3 regions of the Anaerobacillus sp. ABR4_321 genome follow, and region 3 is predicted to be linked to each of the others. Evidence: riboswitches for the same ligand, from Rfam matches in the RefSeq annotation. Region 3 holds a riboswitch; each other region holds the start of a gene.

Region 1 (9,924 bases), on a different contig from region 3:
ATTTAATAAAATCACTTGTCCCTCTTGACTTTTTGGTATATAACTATCCAACCCCTAATAAAATGTTACAAAACTTAGTAAATGAGGGGCAGAGGTGAGAAGTTGTGGTAAGGCTTCGAAGTATTCTTGTACACAATTCTCCTGACATCATGTAGATCGACTTGATGACTTGAGCTTCGTAGCATGATCACTTTATCAGTCTCATTTCGCATCTCTCACATCCAATTTAGGGAGGCGAGTGGTGTGCACGATTACATCAAAGAGCGAACCATCAAGATTGGAAATTACATCGTGGAGACGAAGAAAACGGTGAGGGTGATCGCCAAAGAATTTGGAGTGTCAAAAAGCACCGTCCATAAAGACCTTACTGAAAGACTCCCAGAAATCAATCCTGACCTGGCCAACGAGGTGAAAGAAATTCTTGAGTATCATAAATCGATACGACACCTTCGAGGCGGGGAAGCGACTAGAATAAAATATAGAAAGGATACTGAGAAGGAAGAAGCTGTAAAATAGGTGAAAAACGACAATTTTTTCTAAATCTTTTTCTTCCATGTTCACTTTTGTGATACAATATACTAATGGATATGAACTCTATACATACTAGGAATGGAACTATAGATGAGTGATTGAACACAGGGAGGATAGATCATGTTATCACGTGATATAGGGATTGACTTAGGTACTGCGAACGTACTGATTTATTTAAAGGGAAAAGGGATTGTCCTTGATGAGCCTTCTGTTGTAGCGATCGACACCACAACGGGTAAAGCACTTGCCGTAGGTGAAGAAGCAAGGCAGATGGTAGGCCGGACGCCTGGAAACATCGTTCCTACCCGTCCATTGAAGGATGGGGTCATCGCTGACTTCGATATTACAGAAGTGATGCTTAGACATTTCTTGAACAAGATCAATGTGAAAAGCTTTTTATCGAAGCCGCGTATTTTAATTTGTACACCGACTAACATCACATCGGTTGAGAAAAAAGCGATCAAAGAAGCTGCTGAAAAAAGCGGTGGGAAACAAATTTTCCTAGAAGAAGAGCCAAAGGTTGCCGCAATTGGTGCTGGAATGGATATCTTCCAACCGAGCGGAAATATGGTAGTGGATATAGGCGGTGGGACGACTGATATCGCAGTACTATCGATGGGCGATATCGTCACCGCCTCTTCCATTAAGATGGCAGGGGACAAGTTCGATTACGAGATCTTAGACTATATCAAGAAAGAGTACAAGCTATTGATCGGTGAACGAACGGCAGAACAGATCAAGATCAATGTTGCAACGGTATTTCCAGGTGGTCGGAAAGAAGAGCTCGACATACGCGGACGTGACATGGTTACTGGACTTCCTAGAACCATCACAGTGAAATCTGATGAAATTCAGCAGGCGTTACAAGAACCGATCTCTCATATGGTGATGGCAGCGAAAAGCGTTCTTGAACGTACTCCTCCTGAACTTTCGGCAGATATCATCGATCGCGGCGTAATCATGACAGGTGGAGGCGCGCTTCTTCATGGAATCGATCAATTGTTTGCTGAAGAATTGATGGTTCCTGTATTAGTTGCTGAAGAACCAATGAGCTGCGTTGCAAAAGGGACAGGCTTAATGCTAGAACATATGGACAAAATCGCTAAAAAGAAACTAGTCTAACTTATCGGAAGTTCTTAGGTAACGGAAACTATTCGTAAGGGTGTTATCATGATGGCGAACAACCATGAAAACGTAAATGAAACCTCAGAAATCAACATGAATGATGAGGAGAAAAAGACAAAGAATAAGAAAATAAAAGAGCGTATGCCTAGAATTCGGTTGATCCCGATTTGGCTGCGCCTTATTCTCGTTGTACTGCTTCTTGCCTTTTCACTGGCTGCAGGAGCTATGATTGGATACGGGGTCATCGGAGAAGGGAGCCCGGGAGACATTTTCAAAAAAGAGACCTGGGTGAAGATCTCTGATATTGTTAAGAAAGAAACGGAGTAAAAGAAGGGAGCACTCGTGATGATGGACATTCAAGATATCAAATCGATCATTCCACATCGCTATCCTTTTCTACTTGTCGACAAGATCGTTGAAGTAGAGGAAGAAGTGAGAGCGATCGGAATTAAAAACGTTACAGCCAACGAAGAATTTTTCAACGGTCACTTTCCTGATTACCCTGTCATGCCAGGTGTTTTAATTGTAGAAGCACTTGCGCAGGTAGGTGCGGTTGCTATGCTTAAGAAGGAAGAGAACCAAGGGAAGCTTGCTTTCTTTACAGGCATCGATAAATGCCGCTTTAAGAGACAAGTTAAGCCAGGTGATCAGCTCCGCTTAGAAGTTGAGATCATCCGTATTAAAGGACCTATGGGCAAAGGAAAAGCGACAGCGACGGTCGATGGTGAAGTTGCTGCGGAAGCGGAAATCATGTTTGCCCTCAAATAACGATCTTTCAAGCATCTCGAATTTCGAGGTGCTTTTTTTAGTTCAATTGTAAAAACGTTGTGCGATTTTGTTAAGCATTTAAAGGCTTTATTGAGACTCTGTTAATTGCCACACATGGGAGAATTTTGTTGTTATGATTTGGTCAACCGCTTATTCAGTAGCCGCGGTCAAACTTGGTTAGGGAGGAATTTTGATAATGAATAAGAAATTCATGGCCAAAATTGCAACTTCGTTTCTAGCTGTTATGCTCATCACTGCTTGTAGCGGTGGAGAAGAAGAAGGAAACAATAATACGACCAATAACGGAAGTAATACGGAAGAACCTGCTTCGAACAACGGATCCACTAACTCTGAGAATTCTGCTGAATAAGTTGTTAAACTCCCGTCCACTCCAGGCGGGAGTTTTTCATTAGTCTTTCTTGTTTAATTGCCACTTCCTAAACTCGAGAAATTCCTCAAAGTCTTCTTTCGTGATGCCAGACCGCATCGCTTCTTCGATCAACAACTGCCATTCTGGGTCCAGATTGGACTCTCTGCCTTCGAATTCACCATCTTGAATGAACACATCCATAGGCACCTTTAATACAGTAGCAATTTTTTCGAGAAATTGTATGGATGGGTTCGCCTGCTGGTTGCGTTCGATCGAGCTGAGGTATGATTTTGCTACGTTAGCTCGCTTCGCTAGTTCAGTTAATGAAAGCCCCATGCGATTTCGATAAAGCTTAATTTTTTCACCTATCATCCCCAATACCTCAACTTTATTAGTATTTGTATATTATTATCTTATCAAGAACGTAATGTTCTGTAAACAGAACAAAAGTCTCAAAATAATGCATAATAAATGGAATTATAAGAAAAATAAAGTATAAATTAGTAAATTACAGAATTTGTTCTAAATTACAATTAAAATAAAGAATTTTCAGTCTTTTATATTCTTTCCGGTAGGCTTATATTAGAGTTATATTCTAAATAAAGAACAATATGTTCTTTATAATGTCGGTTTATGGAGAAAAAAGTAAGGAGGTAAAACATGAGGGCGTATGGTGGAGAAAAATTAGACTTAGAGTGGATCACCCTTATTTCAAAAGCAAAAAAGTTAGGGCTTAGCAAAGAAGAGATTAGACAATTCCTGGATAATTCCTCAAAAAAATAAGGGGGAATTAAGATGATTAAGCTAGGAGATCGCACGTTTGTATCCTACATCACGGGAAAGAGAATCAAGGTTGTTGCACTCGATGAAAGGGCCGGCAAGCTTTATATTAATGATGAATACAAAGGGCGCTGTGACTTAGACTTTATTCTTAACAAGATTAAGGAGCTCGAATTACATGAGGATAATAGAAGATGGCTATTTGAGGACGAGCGGAAACTTTATAACGAATTAAGAGAGATCATTAAGAATCAGGTTATATCCTCGAACTTGGAATGAGTAGATTTTCGCAACCTTTTGTTCAATCCACCATGTACTATTTGGCATCCTGTAATGCCATCGATGGCGTCATTACATACTGGGGCGTACAGAACAACGTGATAGAAGAGGCAAATCCACTGATGAACTTATTATTTACGATTCATCCATTTGTCTTTTTAGGTTTTAAAATAACATTGTCCATTTTACTTGTGTTTATAGGGAGCATAAAGATTAAATTCCAATCGCGGTTAGTAAGAGTACTGTTGATCGTTGCAACAGTACTTTATACTGCATTAATAATTTATCACTCTTACTGGCTCTTTTTACTTTGATATAGTAAAAAGAGCCTTCGCTTGAGGCTCCCGTATGAATCGATTATTTGTCGCTTCCTTGCTTTGCACGCCACTTGTTAAATTCAAGGAATTCCTTAAACTGTTCTTTACTAATACCAGAATTCATCGCTTCTTTAACAAGTTTTCTCCACTCTGAATCCAATTCACTTTGATGAATGAGGTTATCTCCCTGAAGAAGTACCTCTACAGAAACATCTAATACTCCTGAAATCTTCTCCAAAAACTGAATAGAAGGGTTAGATTGTATGTTTCGTTCAATTGAACTCAAATAGGATTTTGCTACACTAGCGCGTTCAGCTAATTCAGAAAGTGAGAGGCCTTTACGTAATCGATACTTCTTTACTTGCTCTCCTATCATGTCTTACCCTCCCATACTTCTACGTCACTCTCAGATACTAAGTATTATATCAGTATGGTTATGTTCCGTAAATAGAACAAAAGCGGCAATCGCTCACTACTCACTCTCCACTCTCCACTCCCTAGAGTCTTTTACTTTTTTTCCTTTCTAATAAAAGCTTTCACCTCTTCTACTGATAAACCTAATTCCTTGGCAGAAAGGATTAGGAATACCCACTCATCATCAAGCCTTACTTTTTCATTTGTTTTCATCCTCACTCCTCCTTTAAGTTCCAGGTAGTTCAGCCATCTTAGGAATCATATACAGACTCCCTTAGATCTGATAACTTTGCGATCTACTTTTTTCAAAGTAGGTTGCCTTTTACTGGAGGATATCCACTACTTTAGAACTATGTATACGGATAATGTCATATTCTTATCATAGTATGAATGTTTTAAGAAATTTGTTGTTTTTTGGAAGCTAAAACAACTTTTTTTGTCATTTCTTAAAAAGTACCGTTGAAACACGAAAGAACACTAGTGATGTTTTTAGACTGACCCACCGAAAGAATGGGTATAGAAGGAAGACGAGGAGGGATATTCATGAAGAAAATTGCGGTGATTACAGGTGGCGGATCTGGTATTGGAGCAGCAGCTGCAAAGCGGTTCGCAAAGGAAGGCATCACAGTTTGTTTGTTCGATGTAGAAGAAAGTCGTGCAGAAGAAGTAAAAGAGGAGATCATCTCCCTAGGCGGTGATGCGTTCGCATATGAAGTCGATGTGTCTGATGAAGACCAGGTTGTCAGTAAGCTTCAAGAAGTAAGCGAAAAAACTGGTGCGATCGATTATCTCTTTAACAATGCTGGAATCAACGGGACGCTTCAACCGATTGAAGAAATGAGTGTAGACAATTGGGATCAAACGATTCAAACGAACTTGAGAAGTACGTTTCTCATGGTGAAGCATACTGTTCCATATATGAAGAAGAACGGAGGGAGTATGGTCATCACAAGTTCGATCAATGGAAATCGAACGTTCTCGAACTTCGGGATGTCTGCATACAGCACATCGAAGGCAGGGCAAGTTGCGTTTATGAAGATGGCTGCGCTTGAACTAGCGAACTATAACATAAGAGTGAACGCGATTTGTCCTGGAGCGATCGAAACCAATATCGATGAAAATACGGATCAAAAGGAAAGTGTTAAAGAAATTGAAATACCTGTAGAGTATCCAGAAGGTAGCCACCCGTTAGAAGAAAAAGCAGGAAAGCCTGAACAAGTCGCTGATGTCGTTTATTTTCTCATTTCAGATGCATCGAGTCATGTGACGGGAACAGCGATGTACGTTGATGGAGCTGAGTCACTTCTGTAGCTTGACGTAAGAACGAACCGTCGCTAAGTTGGTATAGAGGTGATTGAAGATGTTTAAAAAGGTACACCATGTTGCCATCATATGTTCAGATTATCAACGCTCGAAAGATTTTTATGTGAATGTACTGGGATTAACGGTATTAGAAGAAACGTACCGGAACGAAAGAGAGTCATACAAACTTGATCTAGCGGTTGGAGAGCATACGCGAATCGAACTGTTCTCCTTCAATTCCGCTCCTCTGCGCCCAAGCTATCCGGAAGCACGTGGACTTCGGCATATTGCATTTGAAGTGGACGACATCGAATAGGCTGCACAGGAGCTTAGAAGGAAAGGTGTCACTAGCGTTGAAGAAATTAGAGTAGACGAGTTAACAGGGAAGCGGTTCACCTTTTTTCAAGATCCAGACGAATTACCTATCGAAATGTATGAAAATTAGCACATTTAACCAAAAGGAGTTGATTACCTGCCAAACCTGTGGCATCATAAGTTTGAAAGCGTTTGCTTATTTAGTGAGATGGTTTTTGTGCAACTTTGCGCAATCGATTTCACTAACGTTTTTGTGCAAACGGTTTCACAAACTGTAGATTTAAATTAAAGGGGGATATCGATGAAACGGCGTAATCGAAAACGGCTTTCTTTGTCGCTAGCAATCGTACTCGTGTTGCAGTTGCTGGCAGGAGCAATGCCGGGTGTCGAAGCTGCAACGCTTACGAGTCCGGTAATCGAAGGATCGAGCGCAACGTTCAACTATCAGGGAGACGGTAGCAAGACGTCTGTCAAAGTCGCTGGTGATTTTACGGATTGGGAAAACGGCGCTCTTGAGATGACGAAAGGTGAGGGAGATGTCTGGAGCCTTAAAGTCGATGATCTATCGAACGGAATGCACCAGTACAAGTTTATCGTCGATGGTGAATGGATGAAGGATCCTCTCAATTCTAATGGAGGAGAAAACAGCGAATTTCAAATCGGCGATGCGGATGCGAAACGTACCGTTACACTAGTCGGTGATCTCCAAGATGAGCTAGGTGCAGAAGCTGATTGGAAGCCTGATGCATCTGAAACGATCATGGAAGACAAAGGGAATGGATTCTATGAATTTACGGCAGAGCTTCCTGCTGGTAAGTATGAATACAAGATTGCGATCAATCAATCTTGGGGGGAAAGCTATGGGAAAGATGGAGGAAACATTCCGCTAGAGCTTTCTGAAGCATCGAAAGTAACGTTCTATTACCATGATGGCACGCATGCAATAGCAGATTCCACTTTTTACAGTAAGATTTCCGATGAAAAACAACCGAGATTAGTAGGTTCTATCCAGCCTGCGATCGATGCTGGAGATGAGTGGAGTCCGAAAACATCGACTGCGTTATTAACCGATGATAATTTCGATAATATTTACACATACACTTCAGATGTTCCAAAAGGAAACTATGAATACAAAGTTGTGTTAGGAAGCGACTGGGGCGAAGAGTATCCTTCGAATAACGTTGCACTAAACGTTATTGCTGATGCAACGATCACGTTCCAATTTAACGCTGAAACGAAAAATGTTAGTTCTGATTATAGCCCTGAGGGTTCTGATGGAGCGATCAACAAAGAAAAACTTCTACATAACTCCTGGGAAGAAGCATACCGAGCTCCGTTTGGTGCTGTAAAAGAAGGCGAAACCGTTACGCTTCGTCTTTCAGCCAAAAAGGATGATCTAACAAAAGCAGAATTGTATATCAAGAATCAAAATACGGGTACAAGTAAGCTTGTTCCGATGGAAAAAGCGGCGACTTCTGACGGAATGGACTTTTTTGAGGCAGACGTAAAGCCAGAAGTCAAAGGTCTTTATGGCTACAAGTTTATTGTACGTGATGGTGCAGCAAAAGCTGAGTATGGTGAAGATACACAGCAGGGATCGAAAGGAAAAGCGACCGATGCAAACGCAGAACTGTATCAACTCACTGTGTTTGACCCTGGCTTCAAAACGCCTGATTGGATGAAGGAAGCCGTCGTTTATCAAATTTTCCCTGATCGTTTTTATAACGGAAATGAGAAGAACGATGATGCAAAGAAATATGCACGTGGTGATGAGCCGATCGAACATAAAGAATGGGATGAGCTACCTGATAATCCGAGGCTAGCTGATCGTTCTGGATATGAAGGAGATGGAATCTGGAGCAATGATTTCTTTGGCGGTGACGTGAAAGGGATTCATGAAAAGCTAGATTACATCGAATCGTTAGGTGTTAATACGATTTACCTCAATCCGATCGCAGAAGCTGCATCGAACCATAAATACGATGCAACGGATTGGAAGGATATCGACCCATTGTTCGGTACACCTGAAGAATTTGAGGCATTCACAAAAGAGCTCGAGAAGCGCGACATGCATCTGATCATGGACGGGGTGTTTAACCACGTAGGTGATGATTCGATCTATTTTGATCGTTACGGAAAATATGACGTTGTTGGCGCGTACGAGTATTGGTCTCTCATCTATGATCTTATGAATGATAAGGGACTGTCTGAAGAAGATGCGAAAAAAGAAGCACGTAAACAGCTTGAAGAAGAAGGCCAGACATTCAATGATGAATATGGTTTTCACAACTGGTTTAATATTAAAAATGAAATCGTGACGGATGAGAACGGAAACGAACGCTACGATTATCAGGCGTGGTGGGGCTATGACTCGCTTCCTGAAATTAAAAGCATCGAGGGCGATGCCGTCGATTATGCGAGTGAACTTAACAACCAGAAATTCTCGGATTACATCATGTATGATGACGATTCAGCAGCGAAAAGCTGGATCACAAACGGTGCATCCGGGTGGAGACTCGATGTAGCGAACGAAGTGGACATGGAGTTCTGGCGTGAATTCCGCGATGAGCTGAAATCAGACAGCATTGCAGGCGCGGGTGCAACGCTTAAAGAAGGAGAAGAACCATTGATTCTCGGAGAAATCTGGGATGATGCGTCTAAGTATTTTCTTGGAGATCAGTATGATTCGGTTATGAACTATCGTTTTGAAGGAGCGATTTTAGACTTCTTGAAAAATGGTAACGCTGCGAGTGCAGATGAGAAGCTGAAGGCTGTGCAGGAGGACTATCCTGATGAAGCGTTTCGTGCTCTCATGAACTTGATGGGATCTCATGACACGCCTCGTGCTGTGTATATCCTCGGTGGTGGGACAGACACGTATGAGCGTGCTGAATTCGATCCGAACTATAATCATGAGCTTGGGGTAAAGCGACTCAAGCTAGCGGCAGTACTTCAGATGGGGTACCCAGGCGCGCCGACGATCTACTATGGTGATGAAGCGGGAGTAACAGGATCTAAAGACCCTGACGATCGCCGCACGTATCCATGGGGTGAAGAAAACGAAGCGTTAGTGAAGCACTATCAAAGTGCTGGTGAGGTAAGATCAGAGAATGCCGATCTACTCGCATATGGAGATCTAAAAACGTTACATGCTGATGGCGATGTATATGTTTATGCCCGTACGAATGCAGAAGGTGCAGCAGTGGTCGCGGTGAATCGCGGAAACGATAACAAAACAGTTGAGTTAGACGTAGAAGGTATCGTAAAGAACACTATTTCGTTCACCGACGGACTTGCGAAGGACTACAGTACAGCTGTAAAAAGCGGCAAGATGAGCGTGACTGTACCTGCGATGACAGGACGCATGCTGATCGCTGATGGCGGCCAGAACTTTGAGCTTCCAAAACCAGTAAGTGACCTTAATGCGAAAGCTTTAGAAGGAAGTGTAGAGCTTAGCTGGACGGGGGACGCAGCGCAGTACAAAGTCTATCGATCTACTTTACAAGGTGCGATGTTCGAAGAAGTGGGGACGACAGATAAAACATCGATCGTCATCGATGGATTAACAAATGGTCAGTCGTACTACTTTGCTGTGACGGCAGTAGATGGTGAAGGAAATGAATCACCTTTGACTGAAACGACAAAAGCAGCAGTTCCGCACTATGAGTGGAAAGATGGAAGCTATGATCTGACAGATGTTAATAAAATCGAAGACGGTGTGCT
Region 2 (9,924 bases), on a different contig from region 3:
GATGAAAGCAATGGGGATATTCATGAAGAAAATCCATCGCCAGCTTACGTGAGCCACTAAAAATCCTCCTACAGCAGGTCCGAGAATAGAAGCGATTCCGAACATGGCTCCTATCAATCCAAGCGCCATTCCTCTCTTCTCTTTAGGAAAACTACTCCCGATAACAGCGTTTGCAATAGGAATAATACCTCCAGCTCCTGCTGCTTGAATCGCTCTTCCTGTTAAAAGCTGTAGAAGTGACCCACTTATACCTGCAATAAGAGAACCGAGAGCTAACAGGAATATCCCAACAAGGAATATTCGCTTCCTACCATAAAGATCTGCCAGTTTACCGATAATCGGCATACTGACTGCGTAAACAAGGGTGTAGATCGTAACGACCCATACAGTAAATTTCAAATCGATATCGAGTTCTTTAACCAATGTGGTTAAAGCAGGGGAAATCACACCTGAGTCTAATGCGCCTAAGAATACTCCTAGGAGGAATGTTAGAAGGAGAAAACGTTGTTGCTTACCCATCATGGTCCACTCCCTTGAGAACAATATTTGGTCTACTTAGACCACAATAATTGCTTGAGTTGTTTGTAATCTTCTACATAAAAGTCTGCTCCATCTGCAGTATTTTGAAATAAACATGTTTTCATCCCAACTTCTTTCGCTGGAATGATATCTAATAAACGGTCACCCACTGCTAAATCTATTTCATGCTTGTTATGTAAATAACGATAAGAAGCTGCGTCTGGTTTTCTTGGATATCCATCATCGCCTGCTACAAGATCGGCAAAAAGATGCTCCATATTAAAATGCTGAAGAATGGTGATGACTTCTTCCCTTGGTTTGTGAGTCATGATGACATTAAGGTCTGATTTGTTCAGAATTTCCGTAACACCTTCAAAAGGAGGCTTCTTATCAGGAGAAAGGGCGTTATCTAACACTCTGAATTCTTCAACTTGTTCCATTGTTAATCCAAATACATTTGTTGCATGCCGAAATGAAACTTTTAACTCTTTCAATATCTCTTCATTTGAAACATGTTCAGGAACAAACCGTTTCATAATACTAACAAAAGCTGGATACGTATCGAATAACGTGCCATCAAAATCCCATAAAATCTTCACGACTTCACTCCTTTACGTTAATCCTAAAGAAAAGCCGCTCGATCGAGCGGCTCTTTCATTAAAACTGAGTTTTTTCCTCTAAAAAGTTCTTTAGTTCAGAGATTGGCATTCTTTGTTGTTCCATTGTATCTCGGTCTCGTACAGTTACTTGCTTATCTTCAAGGGAATCAAAATCGAACGTAATCGCAAATGGTGTACCTACTTCATCGTGTCTGCGGTAACGTTTACCGATCGATCCAGCTTCATCGTAATCCACCATGAAATACTTCGCAAGTTCAGCGTGAACTTCCCTAGCTTCATCCGATAATTTCTTTGAAAGTGGCAATACTGCTGCTTTAAACGGTGCTAAAGCAGGATGAAAATGCATGACACTACGAGACGTGCCATCTTCTAATTCTTGCTCTTCGTACGCTTCGATTAAGAATGCTAGTGTAACGCGGTCTGCCCCTAATGATGGTTCGATGCAATAAGGAACATAGCGCTCGCCTGTTTGCTGATCGTGGTACGTAAAGTCTTCGTTCGAATGTTCCATGTGCTTTTTCAAATCATAATCTGTTCTTGAAGCAACTCCCCATAGTTCACCCCAACCGAATGGGAATTTGTACTCGATATCTGTAGTTGCATTACTATAATGAGAGAGCTCATCTTCAGCGTGCTCACGAAGGCGGATATTATCTTGATCAACGCCAAGATTCAATAGCCAGTTCTTACAGAAATCTTTCCAATACTGGTGCCATTCTAGTTCATCTCCAGGTTTACAGAAGAATTCTAACTCCATTTGCTCAAATTCACGCGTACGGAATGTAAAGTTACCAGGTGTAATCTCATTTCTAAAGCTTTTTCCGACTTGTGCAATTCCGAATGGCACTTTCTTTCTCATCGAACGCTGCACGTTTTTAAAGTTCACGAAAATACCTTGTGCTGTTTCAGGGCGAAGATAAATGTCGCTTGTACTTGAAGTCGTTACCCCTTGCTGTGTTTTAAACATGAGGTCAAATTGACGAATCTCTGTAAAGTCTTGACTGTCACACTCTGGGCACTTAATGTTATGATTTTCAATCAACCGCTCCATCTCTTCAAACGATAATCCGTCAGCAATCATTTCGTTGCCTTCTTCAGAAAGTGCATCTTCAATCAGCTTATCTGCACGATGACGTGTTTTACAGCTCTTACAATCAATCAATGGGTCGTTGAAATTTCCTAGGTGACCAGATGCAACCCAAGTTTTAGGGTTCATCAAGATTGCCGCATCCAGTCCGCTATTGTGAGGAGACTCCTGTACGAACTTCTTCCACCACGCTGCTTTGATGTTGTTCTTAAGTTCTACACCTAATGGACCGTAATCCCAAGTGTTCGCTAAACCTCCGTAAATATCGGAACCAGCGAAAATAAATCCTCTGTGCTTTGAAATGGCAACGATTTGTTCCATCGAAATACTCATCTAAATCTCTCCTTTTTATCATTGTCTAACAACATAAAAAGCTCCCGTCCTCGGACAAAAATTTGTCCGGGGACGAGAGCGTATGCACCCGCGGTTCCACCCCAGTTGATGTGAAAGAACACATCCACTTTACGGTATCAACTCCAGACCGCCGTTTCACTAGACCTTTTTCGGGCTTCCACCGTCCCCGAATCTCTATAAAAAGGGTTACCTAGCTACTATCTGTCCTTCACAGTTGTTAGCTTATATATGTAATTGATATCACATATGATACAAAAAAGTTTCACTTAAAGTCAAGCGCAATCTACTCAGTATTCATAGACTACCCACTTGCCTAACTGTTTACACACATCAGATTCTTTACTTCTAAAAAAAGAGCTATCAATCGATAGCCCTCCGTTTTTGTATACGCACAGGTGTTGGATCTTTTTTGCGGTCGAGAAATGCTCGGATTTCATCTTTTTTCAACCCGATTTCTCGTGCAACTTTCATCAGCATTACCCACTCTTGATCAAGTGCTTGTTCTGGCCTGGTTTTAATCATGGCCACCCTCTCCTCCTTTGATATTTCCAGGAGGACCAGCCGTCATCGTTGAATGTTCTCAACATTAGACCTGTGTCTTTGCGTCCCATTCTTTAGAATGGTTTGCCTTTTTCTGGAGAGTTAGAACAGACACGCACTACAATGTAACGGCAGTGCTAAATCAATAGTAAAAGGGACTAAAAAATGAGAAAGTTTAATAGTTTATACAATTATACTATATTTTAGCAATAATTCAATATATTTTGTATCGATTCTAACACTTTATCTTCTGCATCATAAACTAATCATGTATGATCTTGCTAAAGCTTGATCAGGGAGGGAATCGAATGGAACGAAATCAGATTGGAACCGCATGGCAAGGCACTCACGTCGTTTTACTAAGGTGTACTCCCTTAAACAAAGTTGTAGGATTTTATCCTAGTCTCCATGCACCTACAGAACCTGTAAGTCATCTTTGCAGTGAAGCATTATCGACATACCTCAGCATCGGTTATGTCATATCACATGTACATTCATTACAGGACGGAACGGTCGAGTATATCTTGACAAAAAATTAAAACAGCCCGTCGAGATTGCCTCGACAGGCTGTTTATTAAAAGTCAGATAAGTAATCTTTTACTTGATCTGGATTCTTTGTGTTGGCACTATGAAGATGCCCAACTTTTTTTCCATCTTTATAAACGAGGAGACTTGGAATACCCATCACTTCATTTTCCTCTGTTATTTCAGGGAATTGCTCAATATCAATTTGTGCCCATTGTTTATCGCTATGTTCTTTGATGATATCGTCGATAAATAAGTCAAGGCGTTTACAGTCCGGGCACCAATTCGCTTCGTATTTTAATATCGTCACTTTAGAATCATTGATTAGATTATCATAAGATTGTTTTGATTCGATTTGTTGCATGTAAATCTTCTCCTTTACTCGTTACTATAGGCTAGTATAACTTACAATAAGATCATTTGTCTGTAATTGTGATTACAGTTTTCTATAAAGAGATACCAGTGTTAACGAGTGCTCCAGAAATAACCATGTGGCCACATTCATTAGGGTGTATGCCATCAAAGGACAAAAGCCGTTCTTCATTGCCCTCAAACAAACGATAAGCATCTGCCACTTTTACATCATTATTCTTTGTACATGTTACTAGATTTTGATTAAATCGATTGACCCAATCTTTTGCGAATGAAAGATGAGGATAAGGATTATACAAATTAACGATTCGAATCATAGCAGGCTTCTTTACTGTCATCGATAGGTGGCTTACAATCCAATTCATGTTTGTACAGCATTCTTCGAGCGCTTTCTGGAAAACAGCTTCTTCCTTATTTATAGCAAACTCTTCAGCTGCATCGATCAAATCATTTCCACCGGCCGTAATCGTAATAACATTGGCATGTTCGATCGGTAACGATTGCTCTAGCCAGTCTCTAACGTCGCGAGTAGTTGCTCCATTTCTTGCATATTTTGTTAGGAGAACATTTTCTTCTAACTTATCAAAGATAGCCGAACGATAGTAATCTGGAAAAGTCGGTGAAAAAAGGATTGTGCCTGTACCTAATGTAATAGAATCTCCAATAGCCGAATAAAGAAGATGCGACAAACCATCACCTCTTTCCAAAGATGATTTACTATATTCATCGCACCTATAAAAAGTTCATCTCAACATTCGAGTGATTCTGTATTAAAGTGAACTCAGAGCAGACTTTATTGTTATAGACAAGCAGCGGTACAAGGAATTCTCCGGCCAATTGATAGAGATCTTCTTGTCTTTCTGGCTGTTCAAGGACATTCACTTCATCAAAGGAAATACCTGACTGCTTAAGGAGTCTTTTTGTTTTCTCACATTCAATGCAACTTGTTATCGTGTATAATCGAATATGTTCCATGTTAGACAAGTACCCTCCTAACAATTAGAGTATAACGGTATACGATTTATGATAATGTAAGCTATCTTACTCGTGAAAATGACTTGATTTAAGAACTGAAGGTGATCTTATGGATAAATTGACGATGCTTTCCCAGATAAACTTATTTGATGAAATGGAAATGAATGATTTAGTACAGATCGATCGTGTTAGCGATATGAAGCCAGTTAAAAAAGGAACCATCATCGTAGGACCTACAAAGCCGATGAAAGCGTTATTTTTATTGAAACAAGGAAATGTACGTTTGTATCGCTCCAATGATAGCGGAAAACAATTAACGGTCGATATTCTTGGAGATGGCAACATTTTTGGAGAAACCTCTAGTTTCTCACTAAGTGATGATTCTGTTTATGTTGAAGCGATGACAGACGTTTATTTATGTATTATCGGAAAAGAACAATTTGAAACTTTGCTCTCAGAAAACCCCAAGCTCGCCATAAAATTCATTGAAATACTGTCTTCACGCTTAAAAGAAATTTATGAAATGAGTGAAAACATTGCACTCAGAAGTGTAAAATATCGGGTGTTGTCTTTACTATTAAAACTTAGTGAGAAATTTGGAAAGCGTAAGAACGAATGGCAAACGATCGAGATCAAGCTTACACATTACGACATGGCTACGATGATCGGTTCTACTAGAGAAACTGTCAGTGCCACAATAGGAGACTTGAAAAAAGCTGGATACATAAAGAAGAACCCGTTAACTTTCGCCATACATGCTGAAAAAGCTAACAATTATTTAAGTGAAAATGGAGAGTAAAGATCAGAAATCTACAAACTTAAGCTGCCGAGGAATCCTCGACAGCTTTTTTAGTCATAATGATACTCTATAAAATACAAATCGAATCATTATGATTGCGTTTTTCCATCCGTTCCTTTTTGATTATCTTTTGTTCCTTCTAATTTATCCCATTTAATCGGTCTGTTTAAATTAAGTTTCTTTTTCAAATTCAATAAGCAGTTAAAATGACCAACATACCACTTATCGAATTTCACCATATGAATGGTCTCCCAGTCTCTCATCTCCTTTGTACATCCATCACAATGTATTTCCATTAAAGGCACTTCCTCTTAAGTAGATTTGTTTATTTATATTCAAACTACCAGGAATGTGATTGGTCATTTGTACGTAAAAAAGCGCATCCGTAGATGCGCTTCCTTATCTTACTTTAAATTTTCAGGATTTAATCCATTGAGATAGTCTGGTACAAACTTACCATCTTTTCTTATCAATTCATCATCAAACCAAATTTCTCCTCCACCATATTCAGGTCTTTGAATCAGCACCATGTCCCAGTGAACTGCTGAATCATTTCCGTTTGGTGCTTCGTCATAAGATTGCCCTGGAGTAAAGTGGAACGATCCGTCGATCTTTTCATCGAACAAGATATCTTTCATCGGCTCGCGAATATACGGGTTAACTCCGATTGCGAATTCACCGATATACCTAGCACCTTCATCAGTATCGAGTATGCTGTTCAATCGTTCTGTATCGTTCGCTGTCGCATCGATAATCTTTCCATTTTCAAACGTTAGCTGAACATTTTCGAAAACGAACCCATTGTATGGAGATGGTGTATTGTACGTGATCACGCCATTAACACTATCCACGACAGGGGCGGTAAATACTTCTCCATCAGGGATATTCAGTTGCCCTGCACATTTAATTGCTGGTATATCTTTGATGGAAAAGCTTAAATTCGTATCAGGTGAAACGATTCTTACAGAATCTGCACGATTCATTCGGTCCACAAGTGCATCCATCGCTTCATTCATCTTCGCGTAATCCATCGTACAAACATTAAAATAATAATCTTCAAATGCTTCTGTACTCATACTAGAGAGCTGAGCCATAGATGGGTTAGGATATCTCATTACGACCCACTTCGTATGTTTGACTCGTTGATTACTATGAACCTTTGTTTTATATACCTGATTAAACAATGCCATTTTTGCTTCAGGTACATCAGCAAACTCATTGATGTTGTCCGCGCCGCGAATACCGATATAAGCATCCATGCCTTCCATCTGGCGAAGATCATGTGTAGTCCAAGCTTCGATTTGCTCCTCGGTCGCTTCTAATAATAGTTCACGAATAATCTGATTGTCTCGAAGGTTCACATGTGGAAAGCCGCCTGCTTTATGTACCTCTTTTACTAAGCTCCGAACAAGTGAATTATCGATATTAAATGCTTCGATTAAAACATGCTCACCTTTTTCAATTCTTGTAGAATAGTGAACAAGATTTTCTGCTAATTTCTTAATACGAGAATCGATCATATTCTCCCTCTTTTCATTAATGACTTTACACCTATATTATAAGCGCTCTGTTATCTATCCTTCAAATGATTCGTTAATAACAAAAAACCGGAGAAAGTCTCCGGTCTTCTGTTATTTCGTATTTGGATCGTATTCCATGTAAATCACATGCGTTTTAAGGTACTCGTTTAGACCATGTTTTCCATCCGCACCACCGATTCCAGATTGCCCCATGCCTGCGTGGAACCCTTGAACAGCTTCAAAGTTTTCACGATTAACGTACGTTTCACCATACTTAAGCTCATTAGAAGCTCTCATCACTTCATGAATATTATCACTGAAGATAGAAGATGAAAGACCGTAACGTGTATCGTTAGCCGCTTCAAGAACATGATCGAAATCGCTGTAGATTACGATTGGTAGGACAGGACCGAAAATTTCCTCTTGAATGATCTCCATATCTTGAGAAACGTCCGTTAACACGGTTGGTTCAAAATAATAGCCTTTCTCTCGGTCTATTCTCTTTCCACCCGTTTTCACTACTGCACCTGCTTCAACAGCATTGTTCACCATTTTCTCAACTGATTCAAGCTGTTCTTTGTTAACCAATGGACCGATATCGCATCCTTCTTCATCCAAAGAGTTGCCTACCTTTGTATCTTTAAAGGACTGAGTGATTTTTTCAATAAATTCATCTGCAACGTCTTCGTGGACATATACCCGTTCAGCATTCGTACAAGCCTGGCCGTTATTCGTAATTCTAGAAGTCGTGATTTTCTCAACTGCTAAATCGATATTCGCATGCTTTGTAACGATTGCAGGAGCTTTTCCTCCGAGTTCCAGGTTGACTTTCGTGATATTTTTAGCTGCTGCCTCCATCACTTTTGATCCTGCTGGATAACTCCCGGTTAAACTGATCATCGCAACATCAGGTGAAGATGCGAGCGGATTTCCAATATCAGATCCTTTACCAGTCACGAGGTTGAAGACTCCTTTTGGTAAACCGACTTCATGGATGATTGAAGTGAGTTCACATGCAGTGTTTGGAGTATACTGACTAGGTTTAATAATGATCGGGCACCCGGTTACAAAAGCTGGAGCTACTTTTCTAGCGAAGATGAACATCGGAAAATTCCATGGTACGATTCCCCCAACAACGCCAATTGGCTTTTTGAAGACCATGATGTTCTCATTCGGGCGGTCGCTAGGAAGTACTTCTCCTTCATATCTTCTCGCCCATCCTGCCATGTATCTAAAATAATCGATCGTAAGCTCTACTTCAGCTTTCGAAGCGTCTACCGTCTTTCCGTTTTCTTCAGTGAGCATCGTGATAAACGAATCTTTAGCTTCTTCTATTTTATCTGCAATTTTATATAAGTAATCGGCTCGTTCAATCGAGGTTTTCGCTTCCCACTCTTTTTGAGATGCTTTTGCAGCCGAAATGGCACGTTCGATATCCTTTTCATCCCCAAGCTGAATTTGTGAAATGGTTTCTTCCGTCGCTGGGTTGATGACATCGATCGTTTCTTCACTGTTACTATTCGTAAATTCTCCGTTTATATATAGCTGATACCGTTTCAATTGCAATACCTCCTACGTCTTGATGGAGGATACATTCCCAGGAATAAACATTTCAAAACCTTAAGGACGTCTTGAGTATGCTTAGATACTAGTAATTCCAGCGTGTAATGGTCTAGCGATCCATTTTTGAAGTGCTGCATGATGCTGTTTCGCATCTTCATATCCTTGATCATACAGAAGGGATAACCTTTCTTTTGAACGTTCGATACGATCCACTGCTAACGGTGTAGATGGTTGGATGACATAATAGTGTTCGGGATTTGACTCAATATGCTCGAGTGTTCGATTGTATCGTTCATACCTAGAATTGATGGCTGAGGCGAGCTGCGGATTTCTTTTATACAGTCGTTTGATGACCCACGAGAACTTGGACCGTTTCTTTCGATACCCGGCATTCCGTGTTAGTACGACGACATTCAAATGATTACCGTCACGTTCAGATTTAAAGATCGGGATTGGATCTGCAATTCCACCGTCCAACAATAGTTTATCCTGCACTCTCACTGGAGGAGCCATAAAAGGTAATGAACTAGAAGCTCTTAAAATCGATAGGAGCTGATCAGGTGCTTTTTCATTTTGAAAATAAACGGGTTCACCAGTGTATGTATCGGTCGTACCAACTATAAATTTCTCAGTAGTGGATGCGAAGGTGTCGAAATCAAACGGTACATGTTCAGTTGGTATGTCATTAAAAATCAAATCCATTCCAAAAAGCTGTTTCTTTCTTATTAAATTTTTATAAGACAGATATTCAGGGTGATTCACATAGTCGATGGTGACCTTTCTATTCCTCCCTGGCTGCCTTGAGAGATAAGATGCTGCGTTACAAGCTCCGGCAGAAACACCGATCACATAAGGAAAATAAAGCTCGTTCTCCATGAAGTATTCGAGTACGCCAGCAGTATATACACCCCTCATACCGCCGCCTTCTAATACTAAACCGATCGATTCCAAAGATAATCCCCCTTTTACATTTTTTTCTTATAATAAGTGTAAGGGATTACTCCGTTTAGCTCAACACGAAAAAAACCCCTGCAAGGGCAGGGATTATTC
Region 3 (9,924 bases):
AACGTTCATACCTGCAGTAGTTTGGGGATTTTGCTTCTTAATCCAGTCTCTCTATTTCGGTTATCTGAGCTTATTTAAGATGAATTGATATCTATTTTAGGGTGTACCATTGCATTCATCCCATGTAGTGTACAAACCCAATATATCGGTTCATAGTTTAAATAAGTTATTAATCTTACTTTAATACATAAACCATCCATTAGCCCAACCCTTTACCCAATCGAACTCCCTTGAAATAAGAGTAATCATTGAATCTATGTATTAAAACTTGCTCGTTTCATCATATCCCATTGTTTTTCCTCATTTTTTGTCCTCAATACACCAACTATTAACTGGCATATTGGAATCAATAACTTCTAAAAAATTTTAAAAACCCAATTCGTTATGCCTATTAACTAGGTCTATTATCCCTTATTTTACAAAATCTACTAATACGTTTCTTTTTTTAAAGGATACAGAAGTTTTTTGACGTATTTACATTATTATCAAAATACAAGGAGGCATTTATTTGTTTAGAAAACGAAGTAAATTGTTGTTAGCACTTTCTTTGGTTGTTGCATTTGTTTTTGGTTTTGCAGGGTCATCGTTAGCATATGTATATGAAGGTTATAAGTTCTACAAATGTTCATCTTGTAGTTCAACATACCCTTCTTACAAATGGGGGGATCGATTAGATAATGGGAATAGTGTATTAAAAGATGCATGGAGACAAGCTATTGTAGATTGGGAAAGTAGACAATCAAAAGTAAATTTTACATACAGTAGTAGTAATAGTGGAATATTAAATTCTTACTATGAATCTGGTTCAAGTTATTATGGTTGGATGAATGTTACATATAATTCTAGCAAACATGTTACAAGTTACTATGGAAAACTCAACGCTGGAAAAAGTGGCATTACAACTACAAATGTAGCAAGAAGTACTGCTAATCATGAATTAGGCCATGCCATGGGAATAGATCATACATCAAATAAATCTATTATGGATACAAAGAGAACCCGAACAGTAACCTACACCCCAAAAACTGATGATATAAACGGAATAAATAATCTATATTAAAAAGGATGCTGATAACTTATGAAGATATTTAAGAAATTTTCACCATTATTAATTATGGTAATAATAGGTGTAATTGCGGGGTCAGTATATATGAAAAATCAGGAGAAGGTTTACGTTTCTGGTGACTTTCCACTGGTATCAAATATAGATAGTATGGTCGAAGGTTCTGAACTCATTGTATTGGGTAAATTTACCAGGGAAGATTCAACATGGAATATGGCCCGTAACCCGTCAAATCCTCAAGAACCTGATAGTGAGATTTATACAGAAGGTGTACTATACAATTTTAAAATTAATAAAGTTATTGAAGGAGAAGTAGTAAACCAAGTTATAAAAGTTAATTTCCGAAAAGAAGGAAATATTGAACTTAGAGATGAAGATGGGAATTGGCAAAAAGTAGTACAAACTGATCCTTTGTTTTTAGAGCCTGAAATAAATCAAAAATATTTATTGTTTTTGGGAAAAGACCAAACCTTTGATGATATATACTATGGTGCTGTTGAACCATTTCAAATAATGATAAACAAAGATAATAAGGCAGAACTAAAAACTCAATTAAAAGAAAATAAAAGCATTGAACAAAAGGTGAAATTAGGAAATAAAAAATATACGGTAGTGAATGAACTCGCTAAAGAAGAATTTACTGATAGTATTTCAGGTAAAGATTTAAATTCCATTCTAAAAGAAATTAAAGCTACTTACAAATAACAAGCTAAAACAATTAGTTGTAGAGATTATCTAATGAGCTTATAAATAAACATTAGATTACGTTTATTTTGGACATCGGTGCTATCACTAAAATTACATCAAATAAAACAGTCCGGCTCATAAAAGAGTTCCGGACTGTTTTATTATATAGCCAAAATTAACTGGCCATAATCATTTTTTGTATAATTTGAAAAGGAAAATTTAATCTTATTCTTCTCTTCCTTCTCTTTTAAGTTATTCAAATACCGCTTTATACCTTCAACAAAGCTCATTTCTTTAATCAGGTTATTGACCTCAATAAGCTCTGCTTCTGTATTCCAAATTAAGTGCTTTTCTTCTTTTGTATCAATCATAGTTATTAATCTATTCGCTGTTTCTGTCCTTGAGTAAGCTAATTGATCGCTTTCCAATACTGGAACATACATTCCATCGTCGGAAGCTTCCCAGCCCTCGTATGGCGGATCATATTGGTCAGAGTTTATACTCTCCTTCCAATCCAGCCAGGAATAGACATAATGTTCAGCTTCCTGCTGATTATTCGCAAAGGGCGTACAGACGATAAACGTGTACTCATTGAATGCCAGTTGGTGTTCTTTGTAATCTACCGCTCGTGATAAATAATGTATGGACTTATGCGTCTCCCTAACTTTGTTTTGAATGTAAGTCACAAATTCAGAGTTGTTATATTGAGTTTGTACTTTTACATAAAACAGCGGGAAAGACTTTACAGTCGTTTCTTTCTTATTCACTGTTCCATCCGGTAACAAGATTAGTCTTTCACCATGCTTATACCTTGCTGGTGATACGTCTCCTGGATGAATGTTATATCCATCTTCTCTCCATGCTTGATAGATAGCTTGAAGTTCTTCTTCCTCGATGAGTTCCTCACCCATCCGTTCTTGAATCCACAAGAGAAACTCAAGCATTCTTTTACGAGCTTCAATCGTGAACGCTCCTGGTGCATAGTTAAACGTCGCTCTATTAAACGTCTCGTATCTATGACGTCTTCTTTCGCTTGGATCTTGAATACAATCAGTAGAGAACAAATTAAAGTCATCTCTAAGATCTTCTGCATTCTTTTGATGAGAATTAAACTTTTGTCGTTGTGTTGGCAGGCGAAAGCGCACATCGTTCCGAATATCTAACATATAGTTCTTCCACTCTTGAAGATAATGATAATTCGTATAGCCCTCTTCGATCATTGCATTCAACATCTTGTCGTTCTTTCCAGCAAGTGGGCACGTAAAACATCCCGTTCTAGAACCCATTTTGCCACAAGAAGAACCGTCTCCGCTTTGGTCAGTAGTTGCGCATTCATGGCCATTCTTCCCGTACATCTTCATCATTTCAGATACCTTCCCTCCAAAGGGGAATTGTCCATTGGGAAGAGCGAGCAGATAGGTCCATAGTGCGTCTAATTCAATGTCTTTAATCGGATGCATAACCCTTATCCGTTTATCAGTGGCATGAGTTGCATAGTAGTCACCTACAGCATGTTTTTCCATACTGGTTGCTCTTGATGCGCTCTCTGATAATCTAACGCCCAAAATAGAGGTTAAAGCGTAATGATCATATGAAAAACAATCCTGGTCTTGTATGGATTTATTAATAATGGTCTCTAGCCTCTTCTGAATCGGATTTACCTTTTGATGGAAGGTACAATGCCGAGCTTTTGAGCTTGCTGATATTGGGGGAGTACCTCTGCCTATGGTCCGAAAATAGAATCTGCTTTTGATTGGCGGCTTCACCAAGTGGACCTTAATGATATGGTTTAACTTTTGTTCAAAAGTTTTCTTTTCTATTGTTTTCATAATCCCTCGTTGGTATCGACTCATGACCGGAGTTTCAGCCGCAGCATCACTCATAACTATATGAATTTCTCGTTTTAATAAGTGTGCAGGTAACCGCTCGATCATTTGCCATACCAATGTCAGAACTAATGAACTATCTTTACCCCCGCTGAAAGAAACTGACCACTGTTGTGAGTTATCCTCCAGATATTGTTCCTTTAAAAAATCTTTGATCTCATCAAATTCCTGAAATACATTCACTTTAGAATATCGTTCTTCCCATTCCTTTAATTTCGCTTCATTCATATCTTTGTCCAAACGCATAGAAAAAGAGATAGGGGCGTCCACCCGCTATCTCAATTCATCTAGCGGAGGACTACCCTCCCTTATTTTATTGTTATGCTCTCATGCGATTTTGAGCAGCCTGCATGTTTCTTCTTTGAAATGTCTCTAGTGTTCTTCTTTCAGTATCTAGATCCATCACAACAAATTGAAGGCTGATATCTTTAACCGTTTTAAATTGTTCGATTTCATTCTTCGTTATTGTCCCACGAGATATGAAATATTGAACTTTTTCATGATTGGGTTTACCGTATTCAATCAGAAGGTCACTACCCAGTTCATCATACATAGCTCGAACATCATATAAAGGGTCATTATTAATCAATGAAACCGAACCATATTGATGCGTCAGCTTCTTGTTTTCTTTTAATTCTTTACAAGCTATCATTTCTTCTTTTAGCTTTTCGTAACGATACTTGTAATTGGTGTGCTTCGCTTCTAACGTACTGAATGAAAAAGCTAATTCTTCCGTGCTCCAACCTGTACTCTTTAACTCAGGAACCTTGTTTAACTCCTTCCCCCATTTATTGAAAGAAGGCTTTACATATTGAGTAGGCTCCAGCTGATAAGCTATTATTTGTTCCAAGATAAGCGACTCTTTTCTAACCTTTTTATGGTCCACCTCAACAATATGAGCTAATAAGCCAAGATCATCGAGATACGTATTCAAACCAATTAGATCGGTCTCGCTTCTCTTTTTCGGAACGAATTTAGCCACAAGATTTACATCATTGAAAACATGTCTTCTATCTTCTGACGCTTGAAGCTTTGTTTGTAATGTATCTTTCACCTGTTTTAAATGGTTCTCATACAGTTTTAATGTTGGATATGTCCCATCCTCTAAGAATGACGACATCATTTCAGCTGCAGTTCGAATAGGCTCAAATAATGCTTTTTCCGTTCTGGAGCATTTCTTGCATCTCTTTAGGTCGAATTCAGGTCGGCCGCTTTGATAAATACAATTCTCACAACTTCTTGCTACTGTCATAATTCTCATTCCTCTCAATATGCACTCCCCACCTAGTACCAGGGGAGCAAAAATTTCACTCCCCACTAGGAAGGGACATACTGTAGAGCTATAGATTTAGTTGTTTGTTCATAATTAACGTCATAAGTACTCTCTTAGCAACATCTGGTTTCAATCGATCAATGATGGTAAATACCTCAAATTCAGTCTCAGCAGATAGAATTTTTCTGTAAATCTTTGAGGATTCTTTATCAATCATTGAAAGAGAGGATTTACGTTTATTCATGAAATCTTCTCCCCTCTAGCGATGTATTTTACTGATAAGTTCTGAAGGTTTTTCTTCTTATACCGTTCCTTTACGAAGGTAATAGCTGAATTGCTATCTATGGCCTCCATGTTGTAAAGAATCGGTATATCGTCTAGAGAAAATGTTACTCTGAACAAATACTTCTGAGGCTCCCGCTCACCATCAAAGAATTCATTTGAAGGCAAGACGGACTGAATACAATCCGTTTTAAGGATAATTGGAGGCGTATATTCATTCTCCTGAACGATTAAATAAGCCGGAAAGCCCAAGAGCACTTGAAACAGAAATACGTTTCCCTCAGCAATCACTTCCCCATTTTTCAAAACACTCTTCTCTGCGACTGTAAACTTGGAAGTCTTAGTGTAGAAATCAAACGTCATACGGCTACACCTTCTTCGACATATGAAAACAGATCGTGTTCAGCAGGCTTCAACTCTTCCTTAACTGTTTCGATTTCTTTCAAACTAGCTAATAGATTTAGTTGTTTTCCCTTAGAACTTCTAAGTTGAAGTGTTACCACGTCATTCACTACCACGATGCCAATAGGACCCTTCTTAAAAATGCCCTTGGAATCAACAGTAGAAAATGACGAGCGGGACATAAAATCTTTAATCCAGTCACGCGTTTTTAACGTAGAGTGTGAAAGTGAAAACTCTATCCCTGTGATTGAAGGATTAATCCAACTTAGCGCAAAATCGTAAAGAAATATTGCACCATCAATAGATCCGTTAAAACAAACGCGATACCCCTTCATACTCGTCCTAGATTGATTTTTGAATGGTTCAATCCGGAAAACATGGCCATCCAGATACCATTCAAATCCCTCTTCTTTCTTAGTAAAATGCAGTCCTTTCACGCCTTTCCATAATTCCTCTGGTGTAATTGGAGCAAAACATGTGACTTTAAACATGTTGATTCCTCCTCATCTGACAATTGCTCACGCTCATAAATTCATTAATAAATAAATCCATTCAGAACATCCTCTCAATTAAGTTTTTTAACTCCACCCATTAATTGCTCTTACATTGAAGATTCAACTAAGTTTCTTACACATCACCTCCCTTGAAACGCAAAAAAAGCCTTTAGGCGAGGTTTTTGCACACAAAAAGTGTGCAAATTCCAAGCCCAAAGGCTTCTGTTATAATAGTCGTTTTACCTGCGGATCTCGAATGAGATCGCTCCAAAAAGAAAAATAAAGTCTTGATGACTAAATTATACCATTGGGTAATACCGACTACAACGTTATTGTGTTTGATTTAAGACTATACAGTGCTATTAATTTAGTGAATCTAACACTTCTTTATTTACATCAAATAAGTTATCTTTATAATTTTTAAGTATCATATCTACTTGTTCTTTTGTTAATTTGTATTCTTCTTTAATTGTATCTTCTGCATGAAGAGCTTCCACAAAAGATTTAGAAACGTCTTTAGTATCTAACTCTCTGGAATCTGAACTTAATACTTCATTTTGAGTAATAAGATTTCTTCCCTCTACTCGATTGTACTCCATAGCTAGAGTTACCATCTCAACATAAAGGTTTGGCTCAAGTAAAAAGTATGTACGGGTAAATGTATATTGATGATCTAAATTAATGAAAAAAGATTTTGTATTAGTATCATTGCTTTTATTAGACATAAAGTTTTTAGATAACATTAGAAACACCTCTTAATAGATAGGAAGTCTATCTAAATTTTTTTGTTTAACTATAAATATCCTTCATTTGTAATTATCATAGTATATAATTATTGAATTTATTGTAGAATTCCAAGATATAACTAAAGGTTTTTTAGACAAATTATTTCTATAACTTACATGATTCGATAAAATTCTACAAAGTTAAGTTTAATACAAATAAACAAAGAATGTTAGTTTATTCAAGGAAATAAGGACTTATGAGCTAAATAAAATCTAACTTTACTATATTACCCATATCAGACTGGTTAAAACTTCTAATTTATACAGAAAAAAGCCTTATATATTTAACAGTCTAAGTTGTCAAACATACTAAGGCCGGTTGCACTAGTTGCTCATCTATTTCTAAGTGCCCAGATAGAGAAATAAAGTCATAGCAATCCTTATATGTATTATTTTTTTCTAATTATCGAAATCCAAAAGATCTACGATTCTTACATCTAAACTTTTCGATATTTTATGTATGTTTACAAGGGTAATATTCCGATACCCTCTTTCCAATTCACTTATGTAGGTTCGATGCATACCAGTATTGAATGCGAGTTCTTCCTGAGAAATCTTTTGTAAAAGACGATAATATCGTACTCGAGAACCAAATAACTGTTTGACGCTCTTTTTGTCCTCTTTAAAACAAATTATAAGCCTCCTCCTTTTTATTATCTACCGCATAAAGTAGACATTTTCAAATGACATAAGATAATTTATGGCTTTCTTTTAAATATTATTAGGTAACTTATATTAGTAACAGGAAAAACATTAAAATAATAAAGGGTTACGTCATTTCGCAAAACTTTATGACCATAAAACCAGAAGTATATTTACATAAAGAGGTTTTTTTATGGGTCTAAAGTTAGTTAAAAAGTAAGATTAGTTTAATTTAATTTTACTATAAATTCCTAAAAACGCTATAGCAAACTCCAAAATTTTCCTAATATGATTAATATAATAAATAACTTTAAATCAAATCTATTAATATAGACATACAGAGTAATAAGAATATGAAATGCCAATTATATAAGGGAAATATCTATTTAAAATAATTAATTTTTCTGAAAATTAGCATTTAGCTGAATTGTGTGTATAATATTTTTGGATATACAAAAAATGTAAAGTGAGGTTCGACATGAAATTCAAACAATTTTTTAGCTTATTTATTGTTGCTTCTATTTTGTTTGCGTACATTGCTCCAGAGTTTGCACAAGCAGCTACCGAATCCGATAGCTATAGTCAGTACATTATTATTGAGAGTGATGATGAGGAAGTTTTCGTCTGTGACCCAGACTATGTTGAGGAAACCGTTCCACCAGTTTCTGATCAGCCTAATCCCGATGAAGAACCATTCCCAGTAGATTCGACTGTAATTGATAATCAAAAACCATTACCTGGTATTCCACTACCAACTGACCCAACTGTTAGAACTTTCTCTGTTAGCGAACCTTCAGAGTTTAATTCTGTTGAAGTACTAACTTCAGATGACGGTTGTAATTACGTCGAAGAGTATATTGAGCATGCAAATTATGATAATAGTATTCCTTATTCTTCAATCGTAGAAACAGAAATTGATGAAGAGTTCGATGACATCAATGTAGTTATTAAAGGCGATCAATTACAACTTTGGTTTCTATTACCGGTTATTACTCCAATTGTTGCTAGGGTTGGGGGAAGATTAGTAGTTAAACAGTTCTTGAAAAGCTCTACAAGAAATATTGTTATTAGAAACGGACATTTAGCAGGGAAAAAACATCCTGTTTCTAAAGTTTCTTTCACTTCCCAAGGGTTTCCAAACTTTGTTGAGAAGTATTCAATGACACTACCAAAGAGATTATTAAAATCATCTAACAGTACTCAATTTGCACATGCAAATAAAGCGTTGAAAAGTAAGATTAATAGTAGTTCAAGCACCAGGAATAAATTCACTTCTAATCAAATTAAGGATATACAAAATGGAAAGACACCAAGAGGTTATACTTGGCATCATCATGAAAAAAGAGGAAGAATGGAGCTAGTAAACTCCTGGGAACATGCCAAAACTGGTCACACTGGTGGTAAATCCATTTGGGGTAAAAATTAGACTTGTAAGAAAAAAGCTTGGAAACTTCCAATAACGTGTTCTGTTTTGAAGTTCAAAACCACAAATGTTCAATTGAATGGTAGTCTAATACGCGATACAACAAATAAAAAGACAAAAAACGGTCAGAGGCAGTAGCCGCTAACCGTTTTTTTGTGAATAGATTGTTCAAGCAAAGCTCCCTTAATTTCTCTTTCCTAACAATAAATAAATTAATACCCCACTAAAAGTGAACATAGCCGTTCCAGCAAAAACCTTTGCATTTGAAACACCAAATTCGAGAGTATCCTCAGTCCTCTGTTTAATCTCAATTACTGTCCACCAGTTGTTAATTGAAGATTCATATATTGCAAAGTAAAGCCAAATTAAATAGCTGAAGAATAAAATTAATATAACACCTAAGCTTCTTTGCATCATATCTCCTTTTACATAAAGACATTACTATTAGAACTAATACCTATTCTATTAATTAACAAAAGAAGAGCGTAATCCTTTTAGATCATCGCTCCCTTTTCTTGAGTAAGAGAGTTATAAAAACCCCTTCATCCTAATTACTTTTCCATCCAACTCTTGTCCTATCTCTTCCATACCAAGTTTTTGATAAAACTTCAGAGCAGAGGTATTAGTAGGTGACACTCTTAAATGAAACTCATTATGGTTTTGACTTTTAAAAAAGCTGGATGCGTATTTGTGTAGTTCCTTCCCTATACCATTTCCGCGGATCTCTGGAACTAAGTAATAAAGATTTACATAACCGATTTTTCTATCTTTGTATTCTTTTATAGTTAATTCTAGTTGTCCAATTAGTCTATTATCCTTTTCTACCAAAACGAACCCATCTGGAAAGTCTTTTACCATTATCTCTAACCAATTCAAGTATTTCTTTTCATCTCCAAAACCCGATGCATTCCCAAAACTAGCTGCAAAGGAGTCTTTACGAAAACCAATTGCAACTTCACTATGTTTATTTATATCGATAGTGATAAA

The links. A riboswitch is a leader RNA that binds a small molecule or an ion and turns the genes downstream of it on or off. The one in region 3 is predicted to bind cyclic di-GMP.
Region 1: linked by a shared signal. The riboswitch ahead of sinI (DNA-binding anti-repressor SinI) and the one ahead of ACXADT_RS22550 (hypothetical protein) in region 3 are both predicted to bind cyclic di-GMP.
Region 2: linked by a shared signal. The riboswitch ahead of ACXADT_RS13715 (anti-repressor SinI family protein) and the one ahead of ACXADT_RS22550 (hypothetical protein) in region 3 are both predicted to bind cyclic di-GMP.

Annotation. Positions count from the first base shown of each region.
Region 1 is NZ_JBSWTK010000001.1:930,594-940,517, forward strand. It holds gene spoIIID (sporulation transcriptional regulator SpoIIID) at 244-516, shown strand; gene mreB (rod shape-determining protein) at 652-1,653, shown strand; gene ACXADT_RS05070 (DNA-directed RNA polymerase subunit beta) at 1,705-1,983, shown strand; gene fabZ (3-hydroxyacyl-ACP dehydratase FabZ) at 2,002-2,424, shown strand; gene ACXADT_RS05080 (hypothetical protein) at 2,621-2,794, shown strand; gene ACXADT_RS05085 (helix-turn-helix domain-containing protein) at 2,834-3,166, opposite strand; gene ACXADT_RS05090 (anti-repressor SinI family protein) at 3,455-3,577, shown strand; gene ACXADT_RS05095 (hypothetical protein) at 3,590-3,853, shown strand; gene ACXADT_RS05100 (DUF5658 family protein) at 3,850-4,167, shown strand; gene ACXADT_RS05105 (helix-turn-helix domain-containing protein) at 4,211-4,546, opposite strand; gene sinI (DNA-binding anti-repressor SinI) at 4,678-4,797, opposite strand; cyclic di-GMP riboswitch class I at 4,818-4,914, opposite strand; gene ACXADT_RS05115 (SDR family oxidoreductase) at 5,128-5,895, shown strand; partial or broken gene gloA2 (SMU1112c/YaeR family gloxylase I-like metalloprotein) at 5,945-6,331, shown strand; gene ACXADT_RS05125 (alpha amylase N-terminal ig-like domain-containing protein) at 6,503-9,924, shown strand, end outside.
Region 2 is NZ_JBSWTK010000001.1:2,641,015-2,650,938, forward strand. It holds gene ACXADT_RS13700 (MFS transporter) at 1-519, opposite strand, end outside; gene ACXADT_RS13705 (HAD-IA family hydrolase) at 552-1,118, opposite strand; gene ACXADT_RS13710 (glycine--tRNA ligase) at 1,177-2,559, opposite strand; gene ACXADT_RS13715 (anti-repressor SinI family protein) at 2,941-3,102, opposite strand; cyclic di-GMP riboswitch class I at 3,129-3,219, opposite strand; gene ACXADT_RS13720 (hypothetical protein) at 3,429-3,659, shown strand; gene ACXADT_RS13725 (thioredoxin family protein) at 3,695-4,009, opposite strand; gene ACXADT_RS13730 (SGNH/GDSL hydrolase family protein) at 4,092-4,706, opposite strand; gene ACXADT_RS13735 (glutaredoxin family protein) at 4,750-4,992, opposite strand; gene ACXADT_RS13740 (Crp/Fnr family transcriptional regulator) at 5,102-5,791, shown strand; gene ACXADT_RS13745 (hypothetical protein) at 5,881-6,087, opposite strand; gene ACXADT_RS13750 (aminopeptidase) at 6,196-7,311, opposite strand; gene aldA (aldehyde dehydrogenase) at 7,423-8,871, opposite strand; gene ACXADT_RS13760 (patatin-like phospholipase family protein) at 8,953-9,825, opposite strand; gene ACXADT_RS13765 (hypothetical protein) at 9,919-9,924, opposite strand, start outside.
Region 3 is NZ_JBSWTK010000012.1:143,323-153,246, forward strand. It holds gene ACXADT_RS22510 (M50 family metallopeptidase) at 1-88, shown strand, start outside; gene ACXADT_RS22515 (matrixin family metalloprotease) at 509-1,060, shown strand; gene ACXADT_RS22520 (cardiolipin synthase) at 1,079-1,768, shown strand; gene ACXADT_RS22525 (hypothetical protein) at 1,912-3,273, opposite strand; gene ACXADT_RS22530 (hypothetical protein) at 3,956-4,888, opposite strand; gene ACXADT_RS22535 (hypothetical protein) at 4,977-5,153, opposite strand; gene ACXADT_RS22540 (hypothetical protein) at 5,150-5,554, opposite strand; gene ACXADT_RS22545 (hypothetical protein) at 5,551-6,084, opposite strand; gene ACXADT_RS22550 (hypothetical protein) at 6,450-6,830, opposite strand; cyclic di-GMP riboswitch class II at 7,177-7,260, opposite strand; gene ACXADT_RS22555 (helix-turn-helix domain-containing protein) at 7,272-7,529, opposite strand; gene ACXADT_RS22560 (HNH endonuclease) at 7,993-8,940, shown strand; gene ACXADT_RS22565 (hypothetical protein) at 9,121-9,351, opposite strand; gene ACXADT_RS22570 (GNAT family N-acetyltransferase) at 9,466-9,924, opposite strand, start outside.